4 regions of the Streptomyces glycanivorans genome follow, and region 3 is predicted to be linked to each of the others. Evidence: riboswitches for the same ligand, from Rfam matches in the RefSeq annotation. Region 3 holds a riboswitch; each other region holds the start of a gene.
The links. A riboswitch is a leader RNA that binds a small molecule or an ion and turns the genes downstream of it on or off. The one in region 3 is predicted to bind cobalamin.
Positions count from the first base shown of each region.

Region 1: another riboswitch for cobalamin. It lies ahead of P8A20_RS11985 (ribonucleoside-diphosphate reductase subunit alpha); the one in region 3 lies ahead of P8A20_RS02625 (energy-coupling factor ABC transporter permease).
Region 2: another riboswitch for cobalamin. It lies ahead of P8A20_RS34585 (ABC transporter substrate-binding protein); the one in region 3 lies ahead of P8A20_RS02625 (energy-coupling factor ABC transporter permease).
Region 4: another riboswitch for cobalamin. It lies ahead of cobN (cobaltochelatase subunit CobN); the one in region 3 lies ahead of P8A20_RS02625 (energy-coupling factor ABC transporter permease).

Region 1 covers NZ_CP120983.1:2,830,487-2,836,070, forward strand. Annotated here, with positions in the region: gene P8A20_RS11965 (GntR family transcriptional regulator) at 1-82, shown strand, start outside; gene P8A20_RS11970 (DUF3311 domain-containing protein) at 262-525, shown strand; gene mctP (monocarboxylate uptake permease MctP) at 522-2,174, shown strand; gene P8A20_RS11980 (GNAT family N-acetyltransferase) at 2,332-2,832, shown strand; cobalamin riboswitch at 2,885-3,008, shown strand; gene P8A20_RS11985 (ribonucleoside-diphosphate reductase subunit alpha) at 3,147-5,543, shown strand; gene P8A20_RS11990 (ribonucleotide-diphosphate reductase subunit beta) at 5,543-5,584, shown strand, end outside.
Region 2 covers NZ_CP120983.1:7,818,218-7,823,801, reverse strand. Annotated here, with positions in the region: gene P8A20_RS34600 (PRC and DUF2382 domain-containing protein) at 21-1,016, shown strand; gene P8A20_RS34595 (ABC transporter ATP-binding protein) at 1,079-1,924, opposite strand; gene P8A20_RS34590 (FecCD family ABC transporter permease) at 1,921-2,973, opposite strand; gene P8A20_RS34585 (ABC transporter substrate-binding protein) at 3,042-4,088, opposite strand; cobalamin riboswitch at 4,146-4,332, opposite strand; gene P8A20_RS38840 (hypothetical protein) at 4,419-4,589, opposite strand; gene P8A20_RS34580 (acyl-CoA dehydrogenase family protein) at 4,586-5,584, opposite strand, start outside.
Region 3 covers NZ_CP120983.1:570,268-575,851, reverse strand. Annotated here, with positions in the region: gene P8A20_RS02645 (hypothetical protein) at 1-326, opposite strand, end outside; gene P8A20_RS02640 (energy-coupling factor ABC transporter ATP-binding protein) at 809-1,684, opposite strand; gene cbiQ (cobalt ECF transporter T component CbiQ) at 1,681-2,430, opposite strand; gene P8A20_RS02630 (energy-coupling factor ABC transporter substrate-binding protein) at 2,437-2,805, opposite strand; gene P8A20_RS02625 (energy-coupling factor ABC transporter permease) at 2,802-3,512, opposite strand; cobalamin riboswitch at 3,543-3,726, opposite strand; gene P8A20_RS02620 (universal stress protein) at 3,890-4,813, opposite strand; gene P8A20_RS02615 (SCO0607 family lipoprotein) at 5,030-5,368, opposite strand.
Region 4 covers NZ_CP120983.1:3,952,134-3,957,717, forward strand. Annotated here, with positions in the region: gene cobN (cobaltochelatase subunit CobN) at 1-1,484, opposite strand, end outside; cobalamin riboswitch at 1,549-1,695, opposite strand; gene P8A20_RS17335 (ferredoxin-like domain-containing protein) at 1,803-3,104, shown strand; gene P8A20_RS17340 (precorrin-8X methylmutase) at 3,178-3,804, shown strand; gene cobJ (precorrin-3B C(17)-methyltransferase) at 3,801-5,324, shown strand; gene P8A20_RS17350 (alpha-1,2-mannosidase) at 5,467-5,584, opposite strand, start outside.

The DNA.
Region 1 (5,584 bases), 2.3 Mb from region 3:
CGAACCGGTGGAGTGGGTGCGCTCGGTGTACCGGGGCGACAGGTACAAGTTCGTGGCCCGCCTGAAGCGTCCCACGGACTGATACGGCCCCGTTCCCCGCTGACGGTCGATCCCCCCGCACGCGCGGGGGGATTCACTCATTCCGGGCGACACCGGACCGTTGCAGGACCGCAATGCGGACGGGGGGTGACGGTGGCCGGACCTCTCGCCTAGATTTCCTGCGCATTACACAGGTGATCAGCGAGGGGACGGAGTCGCCGCATGTCAGAAGAAACCGGTGCGAACCCACCGACAGCACCGACAGTGACACCCACGAGGGTGGTGATCGCGCTCTGTCTGATCGCCCCGTTCGTGGCGATGCTCTGGGTCGATTCGTACGCGAAGGTCGAACCGACCTTCATCGGCATCCCGTTCTTCTACTGGTACCAGATGCTGTGGGTGCTCCTCTCGACCTCCCTCACCATGATCGCCTACAAGCTGTGGCAGCGTGACCAGCGCGCCCGCAAGGGGGGTGCTTCCGCATGAAGGACGGCGTGAACGGCGTGGCGCTCGCCGTGTTCATCTTCTTCTTCCTGGCCGTGACGGTCATCGGATTCATGGCCGCGCGCTGGCGCAAGGCCGAGAACGAGGCCAGCCTCGACGAATGGGGGCTGGGCGGACGGTCGTTCGGCACCTGGGTCACCTGGTTCCTGCTGGGCGGCGACCTCTACACGGCGTACACCTTCGTCGCGGTACCCGCGGCGATCTACGCGGCGGGCGCGGCCGGCTTCTTCGCCGTGCCGTACACGATCCTCGTGTACCCGCTGATCTTCACCTTCCTGCCGCGCCTGTGGTCGGTCTCGCACAAGCACGGCTACGTCACCACCTCGGACTTCGTCCGCGGCCGCTTCGGCTCCAAGGGGCTCTCGCTGGCGGTCGCCCTCACCGGCATCCTCGCCACGATGCCGTACATCGCGCTCCAGCTGGTCGGCATCCAGGCCGTGCTGGACGTCATGGGCGTCGGAGGCGGCGAGAACACGCACTGGTTCATCAAGGACCTGCCGCTGCTGATCGCGTTCGCCGTACTCGCCGCGTACACCTACTCCTCGGGACTGCGCGCCCCCGCACTCATCGCGTTCGTCAAGGACGGGCTGATCTACCTGGTCATCGCCGTGGCGATCATCTACATCCCGATCAAGCTCGGCGGGTTCGACGAGATCTTCTCCAGGGCGAACGAGGCGTTCTCGGCGAAGAACGAGGCCGCGGGCAAGCCCGTGGCGGGCCTCGTCCCGGGCGACATGGGCCAGTGGGGCTACGCCACCCTGGCACTGGGTTCGGCGCTCGCGCTCTTCATGTATCCCCACTCGATCACGGCGACGCTCTCCAGCCGCAGCCGTGAGGTGATCCGCCGCAACACCACGATCCTGCCGCTGTACTCGCTGATGCTGGGCCTGCTGGCCCTCCTCGGGTTCATGGCGATCGCCGCCGGGATCAAGGTCGACAACGGGCAGCTCGCGATCCCCCAGCTGTTCGAGAACATGTTCCCCGACTGGTTCGCGGGTGTGGCCTTCGCCGCGATCGGGATCGGCGCCCTGGTGCCGGCCGCGATCATGTCGATCGCCGCGGCGAACCTCTTCACCCGCAACATCTACAAGGACTTCATCAAGCCCGACGCGACCCCGGCCCAGGAGACCAAGGTCTCCAAGCTGGTCTCGCTGCTGGTCAAGGTCGGCGCGCTCGCCTTCGTCCTCACCATGGACAAGACGGTCGCGATCAACTTCCAGCTGCTGGGCGGCATCTGGATCCTCCAGACGATGCCGGCCCTGGTGGGCGGCCTGTTCACCCGCTGGTTCCACCGCTGGGCCCTGATCGCGGGCTGGGCGGTCGGCATGATCTACGGCACGGTGGCCGCCTACGGCGTCGCCAGCCCGACCCAGAAGCACTTCGGCGGGTCCTCGAAGGAGATCCCGGGCATCGGCGAGATCGGCTACATCGGCCTCACCGCGATCGTGCTGAACATCATCGTGGTGGTCGTGCTGACCTTCGTCCTCAACGCCGTGAAGGCACCGGCCGGCGTGGACGAGACCTCGCCGTCCGACTACACGGCGGACGTCGGCGACCCCGGCGTCAAGGCCGAGCTCCCGCCGGCCACGGTGGGCGCGCCGGGCGACGACGAACCGCTGGAACGGGTGTAGGACGTGACGTCCGTCCCGGCAGGGTTCGCCCCCTGCCGGGACGGACGCGTACGGGGCGGGGTGCTCGGCGACGGCTGCCGGGCCGCCCCGTACGCGCCGCGTGCCCGCCCCCGAAAGGGTGTGCGCCGGGCCTGCCGCCCGGGGGAGACTGGCACCCATGGATGTCTCGATCAGACCTGTACGCGCCGAGGAGCACGAGGCCCTGGGCGAGATGACCGCCCAGGCGTATCTCGGCGACGGGCTGCTGGACTTCGGCGCCGACGACCCCTATCTGGAACAGCTTCGCGCCGTCGGGCGACGCGCCGCCGAGGCCCTGGTGCTGGCCGCGGTGGACGCCGACGGCGAGCTGCTGGGCGGTGTCACCTACGTCCCGCCCGGCAGCCCGTGGGCCGACATAGCCGGCCGGGACGAAGCCGAGTTCCGGATGCTGGCGGTCTCCGCCCGGGCGCGCGGGCGCGGTGCGGGCGAGGCGCTCGTACGGGCCTGCGTCGACCGGGCCCGTGCCACCGCGGGGCTCTCCGGGATCGTCCTGTCGACCCAGTCGTCCATGGAGGCCGCGCACCGGATCTACCGCCGCCTCGGCTTCGTACGGACCCCGGAGCGCGACTGGAGCCCTCTCCCGGGCTTCACCCTCCTGACGTTCCGCTTGGCCTTCTGACTCTCCGCGACACTACATGTGGGGGCCGCCGCAATCGGCGGCCCCCACATGTATGCTCGACCTCGCTGTCGCCGCAGGGGAATCCGGTGCGAATCCGGAACTGTCCCGCAACGGTGTGATCGGTGTGCATTCGCGCACCGCGGAGTCCGAAGACCTGTCGACAGTGCGTCCGGCTCGACCGAACCGGACGCAGAGACGTCCGGGCCCCGCGGAGGGCCGGTGGACGCCGCGCGCACCGTGCTGCCCTCCCCCGGGTTCCCTGTGTTCCGGCTGCCCCGCTCCCGCAGGCCTGAGCCGAGCGAGGGATAGCCCCAGTGACCATCGCGCCAGCCGACCCGGTTTCAGCCGCGGAATCCGAAGGCCGTACGACCGACGCGCCCGGGACCGCCCTGCTGCGGACCCTGACCGGCCTCACCGCCGATCTCCCCGACACCGACCCCGGACGGGTCGCCGCCGCCGCGCTGCGCGGCCGCAGCGCCCGGTCGGACGAGGCGGAGCTGCGCTCGCTGGCCGTCGAGGCCTCCGCCGGCCTGATCTCGGAGGACCCGGCCTACTCGCGGCTCGCCGCCCGGCTCCTCACCCGGGCCGTGGCGGACGAGGCCGCCGGCCAGGGTGCTGTCTCCTTCTCGGCCTCGGTCGCCGTCGGGCATCGCGAGGGGCTGATCGCGGACCGTACGGCCGAGTTCGTCACGCTGCACGCCGCCGCTCTCGACGCCCTGGTCGACCGGGCGCTCGCCGACGGCGCCGACGACCGCTTCGGCTACTTCGGGCTGCGGACACTGCACAGCCGGTACCTGCTGCGGCACCCGCTCACCCGCCAGGTCATCGAGACCCCGCAGCACTTCATGCTGCGCGTCGCCGCCGGGCTCGCGGAGGACACCTCCGAGCGGGCACTGGAGGAAGTGGCCGCCCTGTACGGCCTGATGAACCGGCTCGACTACCTGCCCTCCTCCCCCACCCTGTTCAACTCCGGCACCCGCCACCCGCAGATGTCGTCCTGCTACCTGCTGGACTCGCCGCTGGACGAGCTCGACTCGATCTACGACCGCTACCACCAGGTGGCGAGGCTCTCCAAGCACGCCGGCGGCATCGGGCTCTCCTACTCCCGCGTCCGCGCCCGGGGTTCACTCATCCGGGGGACCAACGGGCACTCCAACGGCATCGTGCCGTTCCTGAAGACGCTCGACGCCTCGGTCGCGGCGGTCAACCAGGGAGGCCGGCGCAAGGGTGCCGCCGCCGTCTACCTGGAGACCTGGCACGCGGACATCGAGGAGTTCCTGGAGCTGCGCGACAACACCGGCGAGGACCAGCGGCGTACGCACAACCTCAACCTGGCGCACTGGATCCCGGACGAGTTCATGCGCCGCGTCGACGCGGACACGGAGTGGTCCCTGTTCTCCCCGGCCGACGTACCCGGGCTGGTGGACCTGTGGGGCGACGAGTTCGACACGGCCTACCGCGCGGCCGAGGCGAAGGGGCTGGCCCGCAAGACGATGCCGGCCCGTGAGCTGTACGGGCGCATGATGCGCACGCTCGCGCAGACCGGCCAGGGCTGGATGACGTTCAAGGACGCCTCCAACCGGACGGCGAACCAGACCGCCGAGCCGGGCCGGGTCGTCCACTCCTCGAACCTCTGCACCGAGATCCTCGAGGTCACGGACGACGGCGAGACGGCCGTCTGCAACCTCGGGTCGGTCAACCTCGGCGCGTTCGTCGCGGACGGCACCATCGACTGGGAGCGGCTGGACGCCACCGTCCGCACCGCGGTGACCTTCCTCGACCGTGTCGTGGACATCAACTTCTACCCGACCGAGCAGGCCGGCCGGTCCAACGCCCGCTGGCGTCCGGTGGGCCTGGGCGCGATGGGCCTCCAGGACGTCTTCTTCCAGCTGCGGCTGCCCTTCGACTCCCCCGAGGCCCGCGCGCTGTCCACGAGGATCTCCGAGCGGATCATGCTCGCCGCCTACGAGGCCTCCTGCGACCTCGCGGAGAGGTCCGGCCCGCTGCCGGCGTGGTCCGAGACCCGCGCCGCGCGCGGTGTGCTGCACCCCGACCACTACGACACCGAGCTGAACTGGCCGGAGCGCTGGGACGCGCTGCGCGCCAGGGTCGCGAGGACCGGGATGCGCAACTCGCTGCTGCTCGCCATCGCGCCGACCGCGACGATCGCCTCCATCGCCGGGGTGTACGAGTGCATCGAGCCGCAGGTCTCCAACCTGTTCAAGCGCGAGACGCTCAGCGGTGAGTTCCTCCAGGTCAACGCCTATCTGGTGGACGAGCTCAAGAAGCTCGGCGTCTGGGACGCCCGGACCCGCGAGGCGTTGCGCGAGGCGAGCGGCTCCGTGCAGGGCTTCGCCTGGATCCCCGAGGACGTGCGGGCGCTGTACCGCACGGCGTGGGAGATCCCGCAGCGCGGCCTGATCGACATGGCGGCGGCCCGTACGCCGTTCCTCGACCAGAGCCAGTCGCTGAACCTGTTCCTGGAGACGCCGACGATCGGCAAGCTCTCCTCGATGTACGCGTACGCCTGGAAGCAGGGGCTGAAGACGACGTACTACCTGCGCTCGCGCCCGGCGACCCGGATCGCCCGCGCCGCGTCCGGGACGGCTGCCGCCGCCGCCCCCGTTCCCGTACAGCAGGCGTCGTCGCCCGACGCGGACGCGATCGCCTGCTCCCTCGAAAACCCCGAGTCCTGCGAGGCCTGCCAGTAATGAGCACATCCGAGAACAAGAACCTGCTCGACCCGGGCTTC
Region 2 (5,584 bases), 7.2 Mb from region 3:
CGGGCGAGGAGGAATCGGCCATGGGAGCCGCTGACGGTTTCACGGATTCCGGAGAACTCGACGGTCTGACCGTCTACGACAGCGATGGGGAGAAGGTCGGCACCGTGGGGCGGGTGTACGTCGACGACGACACCGGCAAGCCCGACTGGATCACGGTGAAGACCGGCATGTTCGGCATGAAGGAGAGCTTCGTGCCGCTTGCGGGAGCCCGCCGGGTGGGTTCCGACCTGCACGTCTCGCATCCGAAGGAGCGCGTCAAGGAAGCTCCCCGGGTGGACGCCGACGCGCACCTCTCCGTATCGGAGGAACAGGAGCTCTACCGGCACTACGGCATGACCAGGAAGGGCACGGCCGGTGCGGGCGGTGACGCTCGCACGACGTCCGGGACCGGAACGGGAGCCATGGGTGCCGCGGGTGCGGCAGGGGCGGCCGGTGCGGCAGGCACCGCCCGCACCGGACGCGCGAAGGACACCGGTACCACCACCGCCGGCATGGGCACCACCGGTGCCGGCATGGGCAGGCACCGGGACACGGAGACCTCCTCCACGTCGCGCCCGCTCGCGGGTGCCGGAGCCGAGCGGTCCGCCGCCGGCACCGGCCGGGAGGAGATGGTCCGGTCCGAGGAGCAGCTCCAGGTCGGTACGGAGGAGTACGAGAGCGGGAAGGCACGCCTGCACAAGTACGTCGTGACGGAGAACGTCACACGGACCGTGCCGGTGTCGCACGAGGAGGTACGCGTGGTGCGCGAGCCTCTGCAGCCTGGTGAGAAGGGAGCCGTGAAGGGGCGGAGCGAACTCGGCGAACAGGACGTCGAAGTCACCCTGCACGCCGAACGAGCCACCGTCCGCAAGGAGGCGGTCCCCGTGGAACGGGTCCGTCTCGAGACCAGCAAGGTCACCGAGCAGAAGGAAGTGTCCGCGGAGCTCCGCAAGGAGAAGATCGACTACGCGGACGGCAAGGACATGGGCAGCGACAAGGACATGGGCGGCGAGTACGGCCAGGGACGTCGTCGCTGACCTGACCCCTCACACAGCGGCGAAAGGCCGCGCGACACCAGCGAGGGGCGGACCCGGGTGGTTCACGGGCCCGCCCTCTCGTCGTGACCGAGGCGTGCGGGTACGGCTCTCCCCGGCAGGAAGCGCACCGAAGGGCGGCCGTCCGGGCCCTCGGGTGTGACCACCGCACGCACCCGGTAGACGTCGGCGATGAGTTCCTCGGTGATCACCTCCGAGGGAGTCCCGCCGGCCACCACCCGGCCGTCCTTCATGACGGTGACCCGGTCGCAGAACATCGCGGCCAGGTTGAGGTCGTGCAGCGCGACCACCGCGGTCACGGGCAGCGCGGCGACCAGGGACAGCAGCTCCAGCTGGTGCTGGATGTCCAGATGGTTGGTGGGTTCGTCCAGCAGGAGTTCCCGCGGCTGCTGGGCGAGGGCCCGGGCGATCTGGACCCGCTGGCGCTCACCCCCGGACAGGGTGTGCCAGGACTGCGTGGCGCGGCCGGCGAGTCCGGTGCGCGCCAAGGCCTCGTGCACGGCGGCCTCGTCCTCGGGGCCGGACGCGGACCAGGCGCGCCGGTGCGGGATGCGGCCGAGCCGTACGACGTCCAGGACGCTCAGGTCGACCAGGGTGTCCGCGTGCTGGTCGACGACGGCCACACGTCGGGCCACGGCCCGCCGTCCGGTCTCGGCGAGCGTGCGCCCGTCGAGGGTCACGACTCCCGACCCGGGGGTGAGGACGCCGGCCATCACCCGCAGCAGGGTGGTCTTGCCGGAGCCGTTCGGTCCCAGGAGGCCGACCGTGGCGCCGGACGGCGGCGCGATGCTCACCCCGTCGAGGACGATCCGCCCGCCGGCCTCCCGGGTGATCCGTTCGGCCCGCAGGCCGTCGCCCGGGGTGCCTGTCCCGCGCTTGTCGGGGGTCATGCGCTTCTCCGGGTGCGGTGGAGGATCAGGACGAACACGGGCACACCGATGAGGGAGGTGACCACCCCGACCGGGACCTCCTGGGGGTCGAGGACGGTCCTGGCCAGGGTGTCGACCCAGACCAGGAACACCGCGCCGGCGAGCGCGGTCACCGGCAGCAGTCTCCGGTGTCCCGAGCCGGTCAGCGCCCGGGCGGCGTGCGGCAGGACGAGACCGACGAACCCGATCGCGCCCGCCGAGCTGACGAGGGCGGCGGTCAGCAGCGCCGTCGCGCAGAGCAGCACGATCCTGGTGCGGGCCACGTGCACGCCGAGGGCGGCCGCGGCGTCCTGGCCGAAGGCGAACGCGTCGAGGGTACGGGCGTGGCCGAGGCAGATCAGCAGGGTCACGGCCAGCACGGCGGAGCACGTCCACACGTCGCCCCATCCGACGCCGCTCAGCGAGCCGAGGAGCCAGAAGAGCACGCCCCGGGTCTGTTCGGCGTCGGCGGCGGTCATCACGACGAACGAGGTGAGCGCGGAAAAAAGCTGCATGGCCGCGACCCCGGAGAGCACGACGCGGTCCGTGGACCCGCCCAGTGTGTGGCTGAGCAGCAGCACGAGGGCGAACGAGCACAGGGCCCCGACGAAGGCACCGCCGGAGATCGACACCGCTCCCCCGCCGACGCCCAGGACGACGACCACGACCGCCCCGGTGGACGCGCCCGAGGAGACGCCGAGGACGAAGGGGTCGGCGAGCGGGTTACGCAGCAGCGACTGCATCACGGTGCCGCACACCGCGAGTCCGGCCCCGCACACCGCGGCGAGCAGGGTGCGGGGCATGCGCAGGTTCCAGATGATGCCGTCCCGGATCGGCGTCAGCCGTCCTTCGCCCAGGCCGAGGTGCGAGGCCACGACGGACCAGACGTCCGGGACGGAGATCCGGGCGGGGCCAATCGTGACGGCCACCGCGACGGACAGGAGCAGCAGGGCGATCCCGGCGCTCCACAGGAGACCGTCGCGCAGGATCCGTGCTCCGGAGACGGTCCCCGCCGGAGGAGGCGAGTGCACCTGCGCGTCCGGGGCGGGTCCGGTCCTCGTCACCCCCGTCTCCGGGTCCGCGGCGGGTTCGGTCCTCGTCACCCCGCGAGCCCGAACGAGCGCAGCCCCGCCGCGACGCGCTCGACACCTTCCACGGTCCGGATGGTCGGGTTCATGGCCTGGCCGCTGAGCAGGACGTACCGCTTGTGGCGGACGGCGTCCAGGTTCTTCGTGGCGGGGTTGGACTCCAGGAACTCGATCTTCTTCTTCGCGCTCTCGGCCGTCTGCGACTTGCGGGTCAGGTCACCGATCACCAGGACGTCGGGGTCGCGGTCGGCGACGGTCTCCCAGTTGATCTGGGGCCATTCCTCGTGCGTGTCGTCGAAGACGTTCTTCGCGCCGAGCTCCTCGGTGATGATGCCGGGAGCGCCGCAGCAGCCCGCCAGGTAGGGGGCCTCGGCGTTGGCGAACCAGTAGAGCAGGGTGGCGTCGGAGGCGTCGACCTCGGCGGTCGCCTCGTCGATCCGTTCCCGGAGACTGCTGATCAGCTTCTCGCCCCGCTCCGGGACGCCGAACACCTTGGCCAGGTCACGCACTTCGCCGTAGACGCCGTCCATGGTCAGTGGCGCGGTGCGCGAGCCGTCGCTGCTGCCCGCGTTGTCCTTGCCCGCGCAGTCGGTGGGTGAGAGGTACGTCGGTACGCCCAGCTTCTCGAACTGGTCGCGGGACGCCACACCGCCCTTGCCGAGGGTGGATTCGAAGGACGCGCTGACGAAGTCGGGTTCCTCCGCGAGGACCTTCTCGGAGGAGGGCTGGTTCTCCGCGATGCGGGGCACCGCGGCTTCGTCCTTCTCCAGTCCCTTCATCACCGGGTCCGTCCAGGTCGCGGTACCGGCGAGCCGGTCGGCGAGGCCCAGGGAGAGCAGGATCTCCGTCGACCCCTGGTTGAGGGAGACGGCGTGCTGCGGGGCCGCGTCGACGGTCACCGTGCGACCACAGTTCTCCAGGGTCACTGGGAAGCCGTCGGCGGAGCTCTCACGCGCCGGGCCGTCGGACGTGCTACCGCCCCCGCCGCAGGCGGTCAGGAGGACAAGTCCCGTGATGAGCAGGGCGGTTCGGCGTACGGTGCTGGCTATGGGCGGCACGAGTCCCTCGGCGTCTCTGGGCTCAAGCGCGGAGCCCGCTACAGTGTTCCGCTCCCGGTCCGGAAGCGGGTGCCAGCAGGTCTTCGGACTCGGGTTCGTCCGGACGGAGCGCCTTCCCGGTGCACCCGAGGGTGTCCCAGTGGCTGTGGCCCCGCCCGTCCCCCTCACCGCTGCGCGTCAGCTCCGGATTCGCACCGGATTCCCTGACTCCACGTGGAGTGTGACTGGCGCCTGCAAGCTATCACGCGGCGTGTCGCCGGCCTCCTGGGCCGTCGCCGGTCGGCGGGCGCGGACCGCTCCCTTCCGTACCGGTGACGGCCGTCGGGCGGGTCAGCGCTTGGGGTGAACCGATTCGCCGCCGTCGCTCTGCGGCTTCCCGCCACAGCGGGCGAGCACGGACGTCGTGCCCCAGTAGGCCAGCAGGACGGCACGCAGTCCCAGGATCTCCAGGCGCTCGCCGAGCCGGCGTCCCATCGCCTGTTCCGTACGCGGGGCGCTCACCGGGCGTCCGCCGCGCCGGTGTTCCACGGGCCCTCGGGGTCGTCGTACGCGTCGGCGTAGCCGGGGCCGGCGATCGGCCAGTCGGCCAGCAGCGCCTCGGGCAGGGCGAAGGAGTCGGCCAGCTGCGGTGCGTGCGCGGCGACGGCGGTGATCAGTTCCTCGGCGTACCGCGCCAGGGCCTCGACCTGATCGCCGCTCAGGAGACCGGCGGCCAGCAGATCACCGCTGTTGCGGGCCACCCACTCGACGGCGAACAGGCGCTCGAGCTCGCTCAGCCGGTCCTTCGCGGCTCCTTCGGGCAGTGCGGCGCGTTCCTCGGCGTAGGCCGCGGCGGCCTCCCGGTACGCATAGGCCTCGACCCCGCGCAGCGCGTGGCCCGAGGCCGCGTTCCAGCGTCCGAGGGCGTCGGCCTCGGACGCCAGCAGCACGCGTTCCCTGGCCCGGGCGAACCAGATGCCCTGGACCGAGGCGAGGAGCGCCCCGAGGAAGCGCGGGTCTGTCAGGTCACCGGTGTGCGGGGCCGGGGTGTCCGCTCCGCCGGGCTCCGCGGCGAAGATCATGTCGGCGGCCGCCTTGGTGTAGAGGGCGATGTTGTCGCCCTCCGCGGTGATGGCCCCTTCCACTCCCGTGACGAGTTCGGTCATGCCGTTGTTCTCGAGCAGTGCCTGGGCGCCGCAGCGTTCACGGCTCTCCACGATGACGTCGCGGGCCCGCCAGGTGATCCACGCCTTGGCGACATCGACGAGGGTCCCCGCTTCGGCCCGGCTCTCGTCGTCCGTACACGATTCCCACCGCTCCTGCGCCCTGCGGTACAGCAGGGTCATGGCGAAGACGGTGGCCATGGCCGAGGCGAGCGGCCCGTGGTGGGTCCGGTGGGCGTTGACCGGCACGGGCGGCGCGCCGCGGCTGCCGGAGATCAGCCGGTGGCCGCCGTAGCGCACGGCCACCGCGAGGGTCGCGCGGGCCGATCCGGCCGCGCAGGCGCTCATGGCGAT
Region 3 (5,584 bases):
TTGCCCATCGCGGCGAAGGCCGCCGGGGCGAGCGCGCCCTCGGCGGCCTGTGCCGCCACGGAACGCGGCGGAGCCTCGGCAGCGGGGGCCGTCGCGGAGCGTTGCCGGTCGCGGTGGCGCAGAAGGCCGTTCGGCTCGCCCCCGCGCTCGGCCGTGCCACAGGGGCCGTGCGCGATGTGCGCCTCGGCGGTGGTGGCGTCCGGGAGGCCTCCGGCCAGAATTCCTGATGCGGACGCATGTGCGTCCGCCGAAGCGGTGCCGGAGTACGGGGCCAATAGGAAGCTCATCAGGAACGCGAGCACGAACCGTACTGCCGCTGCGCGCACCCCTTCACCTCCTCATGGATGTCACTCTCCTTCCAGGAAGCTAACAGGCCGAAGTGCTTATCGAGTTAATCCTTTGTGAAGAGTCCGAAAGTCGATGCCGAACGAGCTGAATCGTTCGCTCACCCCCCGTGGCCTGGGGATGTGCCTCACGTTCAGTTCTCGCTATGTGAGATCATCCGCGGCTGCGTGGCTACTGCATATGCCAGTCGCGAGCCGATGTGCATATTCGTACATCGGTTCGGTCTGTGGGTGATTGTAAACCCGAGGTAAACGCGGCCGAGGATTAATGGATCGGATTCGGAACCGGCTGTCGCTCTCGCATCCCGGCCCCCGTCCGTCCCGGAGGCTTCGGCTTTCGGTACGAATACCACTTCGTTCCCTGAAACGTTCCCGAGCGCCCGATTCCCGCCGGGATCCCGAGTGCCGGTGGTGATGGGCCATCAGGTCCGGCTCCTGCTTCAGGTGTTCCGGCGGGGTGACCCTCAGGGGCGTCGGCCGTCGGTGGTCGTCCCCTCGGCGGGGACCGGCGCGGCGAAGTCCGCGGCGAGCTGCTCGGCGGTGCGCGGACCGGGTTCCGAATCTCCCAACAGGCCATGCGAGCGCAGCAGTCGCGAAGCCGCGACGCCCCACGGCAGACGCAGCCCCGCCTCCCCCAGGAGATCGGTGCGGGCCAGCATCACGGGCGCGGGCCCAGCCCGGACGCCGGCCGGGGTGAGGAGTGCGGCATCGTCGGCCCAGCGCAGAGCGAGATCGACGTCGTGGGTGGCCATCATGACGGTGGTTCCGCTGTCCCGGAGCGAGCCGAGCGTGTCGAGCAGTCGCTCCTGGCCGTCCGGATCGAGGCCGGCTGTCGGCTCGTCGAGGATCAGCACACGGGGCCGCATCGCGACCGCGCCGGCGATGGCGGTCCGCTTCCGCTGCCCGTAGGAGAGGAGATGGGTGGGCCGGTCCGCCAGGGCGGTGATGTCGAGGGCGGCGAGCGCCTCGTCCACGCGGGCACGCACCTCGGTGTCGGTCAGCCCGAGGTTCAGCGGCCCGAACGACACGTCCTGGGAGACGGACGCGGCGAACAACTGGTCGTCCGGGTCCTGCACCACCAGCTGGACGGTGGTGCGCAGCCGGGTCAGCCCCTTCCGGTCGTAGGTGACGGGGCGCCCCTCGACCGTCAACTGCCCCTCACGTGGGCGCAGTCCGCCGCTGAGAAGCCGCATCAGCGTGGTCTTTCCACTGCCGTTGCGGCCGAGGAGGGCGAGCGCACGCCCCTCGCGTGCCTCGAAGTCGAGGCCGCTGAGCACGGCGGGACCGTCCTCGTACGCGAAGGACGCGCCCCGCAGGGCGAGGAGCACGGATCCGCTCATGACAGCGGCCTTTCCAGGACGAAGGTCAGGATGGTGAGGACCGCGAGCAGGAGGACGCTCAGCGCCACGAACCGGACGGAGACGCGGGCCTCGGGCACCAGGACGCGCAGGGTTCCGTCGTAACCGCGCCCCGCAAGCCCCGTCTGGAGCCGCGCCGCACGGTCGAACGCCCTGACGAACGCGGTGGCTCCGAGCCCCGCCAGTGACCGCCAGGTCGCGGCCCGGGTGGTGTGGCCGAGCCGGGCCGCCTGCGCCTCCCTGATCCGGCGCACCGAATCGAGGAGAAGGAAACTCATGCGGTACGTCACCAGGGCGACGTCCACCACCGGCGCGGGCACCCCCGCCCTGACCAGGCGGGGCAACAGGTCGGACATCGGGGTGGTGAAGGCGAACAGCAGCACCCCGAGGGACGCGGCCGAGGTGCGCAGCAGCAGCTCACCTGCGCGCTGTGGCCCCCCGGGGTCGAGAGCGACGAGCCCTTCCGGCCCGCCGACCTGCACGAGGAGCGTGGCCGCCCCGGTGACGCAGAAACCCAGAGGCACCCGGTACGCCCGCCACAGGTGACGGGCGGTCACGCCGGCAGGACCCAGCAGCACCGCCAGGGCGGCGACGAGGACCAGGACCGCACCTGGCCAGGGCGGAGTCGAGATGGCCAGCACCGTGAGCCCCAGACCGAGCACGGCCTTGTCCACGGGATGGCGGCGGCGCCAGCGACTGCTGTGCGCCGCCGCGTCGATCGGCAGCATGGGGGCTCAGGCCTTCCGGGCCTTCGACTCCCCGGCACCGCCGTCGGCGCCCCCTCTGTCCTGCCCCGCGGTCGCACGGAGCTCGCCCTGCCGGCGCCCACGCCGCAGGCCGAAGTAGTAGGCGAGGACGCCTGCCCCGAGCGCCGCCTGAAGGGCGAACAGGGCCGACTCGATCTCCCCGGACGGCGGTTCGTACAGCGGCGAGAACCAGGGTTCGTAATCGGGATCGATCTCGGTGATCGCCGTCTCGGCCTGCGCGTCGGCGCCCACGAACGGTTCCTCCTCGCCGTCGCCGAGACCGAGGGCCAGCGGCAGGACGGCCAGCGCGGCCACCACGAACAGGAGAAGAGCGTTTATCCTCGTGTTCTTGTTCATCGGGCCACCGCCTCGGTCTCGGCCTTCTCCGTGCGGGCGCGCTTCCCTGCGAGGAAGACGCCGAGCCGGGTCAGGTCACCCTTGCTGGACTGCACGAGAAGCCGCATCACCAGCACGGTCAGGAGACCCTCGCTCACGGCGAGCGGGATCTGGGTGACCGCGAAGATGGAGCCGAACTTGCCGAGCGCGCCCATGAACCCGCTGCCCGGGTCCGGGAAGGCGAGTGCCAGCTGCACGCTGGTGACGCAGTAGGTGGACAGGTCGGCGACGAACGCAGCGAAGAACACCGCCACCATCAGCGGCACGTCGTACCGGCGCAGCAGCCTGAAGACCGCGTATCCGGCCCAGGGGCCGACGATCGCCATCGAGAAGACGTTGGCTCCCAGCGTGGTCAGACCGCCGTGGGCGAGCAGCAGGGCCTGGAACAGCAGGGTGATGGTGCCCAGGACCGCCATGATGGGCGGACGGAACAGGATGGCCCCCAGCCCCGTACCCGTGGGGTGAGAACAACTTCCCGTCACGGAGGGGATCTTCAAAGCGGAAAGGACGAACGTGAAGGCCCCGGAGGCCCCCAGGAGCAGCGTGCTCTCAGGGTTCTCCCTGACCTCACGCGAAAGTGACCGGACTCCGTGGACGACGAACGGCGCGGACGCGACACCCCAGGCGATCGCGTGCGCCGGAGGCAGAAAACCCTCGGCTATGTGCATGGCTCAGCAGACCCTCTCCAGCACCTCGTGGATGGTTGAAGTGCCTTGGCCGGTCTCCTGGCTTACGGGTAACACCGCCCGAACTCCGCCTTCCCGGGTCACAAGGACCCAGTGGCTGCCCGCGAGGGCCGGAGCCGGACTTCCCGATCACAGTGGCGAGGGCCGCACCGGCATCACACCGGATTTCCCGTTCACCAAGGCGAGGCGACAGTAGTCGCAGGTGGGGGAACATGACAAGCGGGCCCGGTCCGGTGCTGCCTGTCGGCACGCCACGGCGTCGGTCCGCCCGCCGGGCGGGGACGGGCGCCTCCGTGACACGCTCCACGGGGTCCGCCCCGAGGCGGCCCTGTCCGAAGGATGCGATTCAGCGCCGGCCGTCAGCCCTCGTCGTCCCTGAGCCCTTCCTCCACGACCCCGCTCTCGTCGTCACGCCGGTACGGCACGATCTCGACCGGACATCGGGAGTGGTGCAGGAGGGCGTGCACCACATGACCCAGTCCCAGCACGGAGACACCGCGCCGCTCATGGCTTCCCATGACCAGGAGATCCGCGTGCCGGCTCGCCTCGACGAGTGCGGACGCGGCTGACCGCGCCTCGACCACCTCGGTCTCCACGGCGAGACCGGGGGCGCTCTCCCGGATTCCGGAGGCCAGGTCGGCCATGAGCTTTTCGCCGCGATCCGCGGCCCGCCCGGTTTCGTCCCGCGCGGTCCCGTCGAACCGGGCAAACAGACTGTGCACGTTCACCAGCCGCAGTGCGCGCTCGCGGGCCAGTGCCTCCCGTCCGGCACGCACCAGCCACCGGACATCGTGCTCGTCGCGCACAGCAGCCGTGACCGGCGCGTTCTCGCGTTCGGGCTCACCACGCACGACCACGACGGGAGCGGGACTGCCGATGACGACCTCCAGACCGGTCGACCCGAGAAGAAGGGGACCGAATCCGCCGGTGCCCCTGCTGCCGACGACGATCGTGCTGCCGGGCCGGACGGACGCGTGGAGAGCCGGGATCGGCTTCCTGCGGCTCAGCTTGACGCCGACCTCGAGCTCGGGGAACCGCTTCCGGATCTCTTCCGCCGCCGTCGTCAGGACCGAGTTGCCCGCGTCCCGCAGATGTTCCGACGTCTCGAACGACGCGAACCGGTCCAGTCGGTCGAGGTCGGCGGCGTGCACGAGCAGCAGGCTCCGACGATGTGCCTCGGCGTCCGCCGCGCCCCAAAGGGCGGCGGACGTGGCACGCTCCGACCCGTCCACACCCACGACCGTCCTCGGATCCTGCGTGGCGTCGGACGGGCGGGTAGGCATGGCTGCTCCTCACGCTGTTCGTTCCCCGCGCCTCCCATGCTGTCACCGTCTGCCTTGGTGCGCCCAGCGCACGTACGGGCCACCGGGCCGTTTCCGCCCGTCCGTGCCGCTGCGGGCGGTGCGGACGGCATGCGGGTCGGTCTGCCTCCTGTGATTCAGCCCGGTGAGGTTCCCCCGGGCTGAATCACAGGAGGCAGACCGGGGGAGCCTCCCCGGTCAGCCCGCGTCCGGGGCGGCGACGGTGTTTCCGTCCTTGTCGAGCGTGTGGGTGTCCCAGTACACGTCCCACTTGTCGTCGACCTGCTGCGGCACCTTGCCCTCCGGATAACGCACGTATCCCGCGGGAGGCTCCTCGGCGTCCCGGACACAGGCGGAGCCGGTTCCGCCCACGGACAGGACGGGGTACTCGCCGCCGTTGCAGACGTCCTCCCGGTACTCGAAGCCGGCGCATCCGGTCAGTGCCACGACGGCGACAACACCGGTGAGAGCAGCGGCGACGACGCGCGCCCTTCCGGGCCGGAGGCGGGTGGCGGGGCGGTTCGTTCTCCGGGACATGTGGTGGATCCTCTCCAGTGGTTCGGTCTGCCACCACCCTGCCGCCGGAGGGGTGTTGTGCGTTGAGTGCGCATACTCGGTCGCGCACGCGTGGATACTTAGATCGTTATGGGCCCGGGGGCCTTCCACCACTGCCTCGGGAACCCGGCCGGGGTGCCCGCCGCCCCTGCCGTGCTGTCGGCGCCGCTCGGAGTACGCGGCCGCGACGTCCCGGTC
Region 4 (5,584 bases), 3.4 Mb from region 3:
TGCGAGGGCGGCAGGTCCGGGTCGTGGTAGATCGCGATCGGGTTCTCACCGAAGCCGCGCGGCGGCTGGATGAGGATGAGCAGATTGCCGCGGCGCAGGGCCGCGAGCACGATGTCGCCCTCGGGGTTGCGGGACCGGTCGACGAACATCTCGCCGGGTGCCGGGCCCCAGTGCTCCTCCACGGCCTCGCGCAGCTCGGCGGGCAGCGTGGCGAACCAGCGGCGGTAGTCGGCGGCGGGGATCCTGACCGGGTTGCGGGCCAGCTGCTCCTCGGTGAGCCACTCCTGGTCGTGGCCGCCCGCCTCGATGAGCGCGTAGATCAGCTCGTCGCCGTCGCCCGAGACCAGGCCCGGGATCTCCTCCTCGGGGCCGAAGTCGTAGCCCTCCTCACGGAGCCTGCGCAGCAGGGCGACGGCGCTGGCTGGGGTGTCGAGGCCGACCGCGTTGCCGATGCGGGAGTGCTTGGTCGGGTAGGCCGACAGGACCAGCGCGATCCGCTTCTCGGCGGCCGGGATGTGGCGGAGCCGCGCGTGGCGTACGGCGATCCCGGCGACGCGGGCAGCCCGCTCGGGGTCGGCGACGTACGCCGGCAGGCCGTCCTCGTCGATCTCCTTGAAGGAGAACGGCACGGTGATCAGACGCCCGTCGAACTCCGGCACGGCGATCTGGGTGGCCGCGTCCAGCGGGGAGACGCCCTCGTCGTTCTCCTCCCAGGCGGCGCGCGGGCTGGTGAGGCAGAGCGCCTGGAGCACCGGGACGTCGAGGCCGGTGAGGGCACCCGCGTCCCAGGACTCGTCGTCCCCGCCGGCCGACGCGGTCGCGGGCTTGGTGCCGCCCGCCGCGAGGACGGTGGTCACTATGACGTCCGCGGCACGGAGTTCGTCGATGAGCTCCGGTTCGGGCGACCGGAGCGAGGCTACGTACAGCGGGAGGGGGCGGGCGCCCGCGTCCTCCACGGCCGCGCAGAGCGCCTCGACGAACGCGGTGTTCCCGCTCATGTGGTGGGCGCGGTAGTAGAGCACCGCGACGGTCGGGCCGGTGACGTCCCGGGCGGTCCGCTCCAACGGGCCCCAGGCGGGCGCCGGGGCGGGCGGCTCGAAGCCGTGGCCGGTGAGCAGCACGGTGTCGGAGAGGAAGCGGGCCAGCTGCTCCAGGTTGGCGGGGCCGCCGTGCGCGAGGTAGGCGTGCGCCTCGGCGGCGATGCCGACGGGCACGGTCGACGCCGCCATCAGCTGTGCGTCGGGGGCCTGTTCACCTGTCAGTACGACGACGGGCCTGCCGGTGGCCAGTACCTGGTCCAGCCCCTCCTGCCACGCGCGGACACCACCGAGGAGGCGTACGACGACCAGGTCGGTCCCCTCCAGCAGCTGCGGGAGGTCGTCGAGGGAGAGCCGGGAGGGGTTGGCGTAGCGGTAGCTGACCGGTCCCTGCGCGGCACGGGCGCTCAGCAGGTCGGTGTCGGACGTCGACAGGAGCAGGATCATGCGGCGTCAGCCCTCCTCGGGGTGTCCACGCCCCGGGCAGTGTCGGATCGGCTGCTCGGACGGGACCGAGAGCCTGGGAAAGGGAGTTCCTGACTCGCCCGGCCGGGGCCGGGCTCACAGTGGCGGGACCGCGCCGGAATCTCACCGGGCTTCCTCCCATGTCGCCGTACGGCGATGGCGGACCGAACGGACCGCCGCTAGGCATAGTAGGCGGGGGGAGGGGGGTCCTGACCAGACGGCCCCCCGCCCTGGCCGCGACGGCGGCGGCTGTCCCGTAGGTCACAGTGACCGCAGGGGTCCACCACGGTCACGGTCGGTATGCTCGCCGCCATGTCCGCATCCCCCCTTCCGTCCCGTTCTCCGGGCGACGCGTGTGCCCGGAGCAGCGGTGACGCCTGCCCCGGCGCGCTGCGCCTGCACCGGGCGGACGACGGTGCGCTGGCGCGGATCCGCATACCCGGCGGGGTGCTGACACCCCGCCAGGCAGAGGCGCTGGGGCAGGCCGCCGAGCGCCTCGGTGACGGTGAGCTGCATCTCACCTCCCGCGGCAACGTGCAGCTGCGCGGGCTCGCACCGGACTGCGGTGCCGAGCTGGCCGGACTGCTGGACGAGGCCGGGCTGCTCCCCTCCGCACGGCATGAACGCGTGCGCAACATCGTCGCGTCCCCGCTGTCCGGGCTCGACGGCCTCGGTTCCGTCGACGTCGGACCCTGGCTGACCGGCCTCGACCGTCTCCTGTGCGGTAGCCCGGGCGCGACGGCGCTCTCAGGACGTTTCCTGTTCGCGCTCGACGACGGCCGCGGCGATGTTGACGCCCTCGGAGCGGACCTCACCCTGTTGGGACACGACGGCGATGCCCTGCTGCGCGTCGGGCACGGCGACGAGGTCCTCCGCGTGCACGCCGACGACGGCCCCCGGGCCGCGCTGACCGCCGCGGAAGCCTTCCTCGACTCCGCCCGGGGGACCGGCGCCTGGCGGGTGAAGGACCTGCCGGACGCCGACGCCGCGGCACTGCCCGCCGAGGTCGTCCGCCGGCTGCGGCAGACGGGCACCACCGTCACGGCGGACCACCGCCCCCGCCCCCTCGAAGTCCTGCCGCCTGCCCACGGCCCCGTCGTGGGCGGCCACCGCGAGTCCGCCCTGTCCGTCGGTGTACCGCTGGGACGGCTGGCCCCGGCCCAGTGGCGGCTGTTGCTGTCGGGCGCGGGGGAACTGCGCCTCACCCCGTGGCGCGGCATCGTCGTCACCGGCATCGGCCCCGGCCTGTCGGAGGGCCTGTCGGCGGGCCTCGCCGAGGCCGGCCTGATCACCGGGCCCGGCTCCCCGTGGGCCGGGGTGGGCGCCTGCATCGGCCGGCCCGGCTGCGCGAAGTCGCTGGCCGATGTGCGGGCCGAGGCGGGGGCCGCCGTCGGACCGGCCGGGCATCTCCCTGTGTACTGGTCGGGCTGCGAACGCCGCTGCGGCCATCCGCACGGGGAGTGGATCGACGTGGTCGCCACCCCCCGAGGACACCGGATCTCCCACGTCCGGGGGGACCTCGTCACCACGGCGGCGACGGTACGGGACGACCCGGCGGCGCTGGCCGCCGCCGTGGCGGCGGCCCGGGGCGCACGCACCTGACCACCACGCACGACCCCCTGTTCGGCCCCTCTCCGACCTGTTCGGCGAGAAAGACGAAGAAAGCGACAGCACTGTGCATCAGTACGAGAAGGACGGACCGGCGATCTACCGCCAGTCCTTCGCCACCATCCGCGCGGAGGCGGATCTGGCAGGGCTGCCCGCCGACGTGAGCCAGGTCGCCGTCCGCATGATCCACGCCTGCGGCATGGTCGACCTCGTACGCGATCTCGCCTTCTCGCCGAACGTGGTGGCCGACGCCCGCGCGGCCCTGCGCTCCGGCGCGCCGATCCTGTGCGACGTGGCGATGGTCGCCAGCGGTGTCACCCGCAAGCGGCTGCCGGCGGACAACGAGGTGATCTGCACCCTGTCCGACCCGGCCGTTCCAGGACTGGCCGCGGAGCTGGGCACCACGCGCAGCGCGGCAGCCCTGGAGCTGTGGCGGGACCGGATGGAGGGCGCGGTCGTCGCCGTCGGCAACGCGCCCACCGCGCTCTTCCGGCTGCTGGAGATGATCGAGGAGGGCGCCCCGCGCCCCGCCGCCGTCATCGGTGTGCCCGTCGGCTTCATCGGGGCCGCCGAGTCCAAGGAGGCCCTGGCCTCCCACCCGTCCGGGCTGGAGCACCTCGTCGTCCGGGGCAGGCGTGGGGGCAGCGCCATCGCCGCCGCCGCCCTCAACGCGATCGCCAGCGAGGAGGAGTGAGCGTGCCCGAGCAGCAGCACACAGGTGGCGCGGGACGGCTGTACGGCGTCGGTCTCGGCCCGGGCGACCCGGCCCTGATGACAGTGAGGGCGGTGCAGATCATCGGTGAGGCCGATGTCGTCGCGTACCACTCGGCCCGGCACGGCCGCTCCATCGCCCGCTCGATCGCGGCGCAGTACATCCGCGCCGATCACATCGAGGAGGCGCTGGTCTACCCCGTCACGACGGAGACCACGGACCACCCCGGCGGCTACCGGGGCGCGCTGGACGAGTTCTACGCCGAGGCCGCGGCCCGCCTCGCGGTCCACCTCGACGCCGGGCGCACGGTAGCCGTGCTCGCGGAGGGCGACCCGCTCTTCTACGGCTCGTACCAGCACATGCACAAGCGGCTCGCGGACCGTTACGACACCGAGGTCATCCCGGGCGTCACCTCGGTCAGTGCCGCCGCGGCCCGCCTCGGCACCCCGCTCGTCGAGGCCGAGGAGGTCCTGACGATCCTGCCGGGCACCCTGCCGGAGGAGGAGCTGACCGCACGTCTGGCGGCCACGGACTCCGCCGTGGTGATGAAGCTGGGCCGGACGTTCCCGGCCGTGCGCCGGGCGTTCGAAGCCTCCGGGCGGCTCCCCGAGGCACGCTACGTCGAGCGTGCCACCATGGCCGGCGAGCGGACCGGCGACCTCGCGGACACCGACGCGGACACCGTTCCGTACTTCGCCGTCGCCGTGCTGCCGAGCCGGATCGACGCGCCCCGCCCCGAGCGGAGCCCCGGTTCCGGTGAGGTCGTCGTGGTCGGTACCGGGCCGGCCGGGCCGCTGTGGCTGACGCCGGAGACCCGCGGGGCGCTGGCCGCCGCCGACGACGTGGTCGGCTACACGACGTACCTGGACCGGGTGCCGGTCCGTCCCGGCCAGCGGCGCCACGGGTCCGACAACAAGGTGGAGTCCGAGCGCGCGGAGTTCGCCCTCGACCTGGCACGCCGCGGACACCGTGTCGCCGTGGTGTCCGGAGGCGACCCCGGGGTCTTCGCGATGGCCACGGCGGTCCTGGAAGTGGCCTCGCAGGACACGTACGCGGACGTCGCCGTGCGAGTGCTGCCCGGGGTGACCGCGGCCAACGCCGCCGCCGCCAGGGCCGGTGCGCCGCTGGGCCACGACTACGCCACCATCTCGCTCTCGGACCGGCTCAAGCCCTGGGAGGTCGTCGCCGGAAGGCTGCGCGCGGCGGCCACGGCCGACATGGTCATGGCGCTGTACAACCCGGGCTCACGCAGCCGGACATGGCAGGTCGGCAAGGCCCGCGACCTGCTGCTGGAGCACCGCTCCCCGGACACGCCCGTGGTACTCGGCCGTGACGTCGGAGGTCCGGCGGAGAGCGTACGGACGGTGCGGCTGGGCGACCTGGACCCGGCCGAGGTGGACATGCGGACGATCCTCATCGTCGGCTCCTCGCAGACCCGATGGGTGCACCGGCGTGGCGGCCGTCAGATCGTCTGGACGCCACGCCGCTACCCGGAGGACTGACAGGACCGGGCAGGGCCCGGGTCGGGGTCCGGGTCGGGGTCCGGGTCGGGGTCCGGGTCGGGGTCCGGGTCACGGTGCCTCGACCTGAGGCCCTGAGGCCTTGGGCCCGGTCCCGAGGCCGGGGTCCGGACCGGCGTCCGGATCAGCGTTCCCTGACCTGTTCGGCCAGCTTGCCGATGGAGCGGGCCGCCTCGGCCAGGCTGCGGGCCGCCCGCTCCAGCTCCACGGCAAGACGCGCCGTCCGCTCGCCCGCCGCGAGG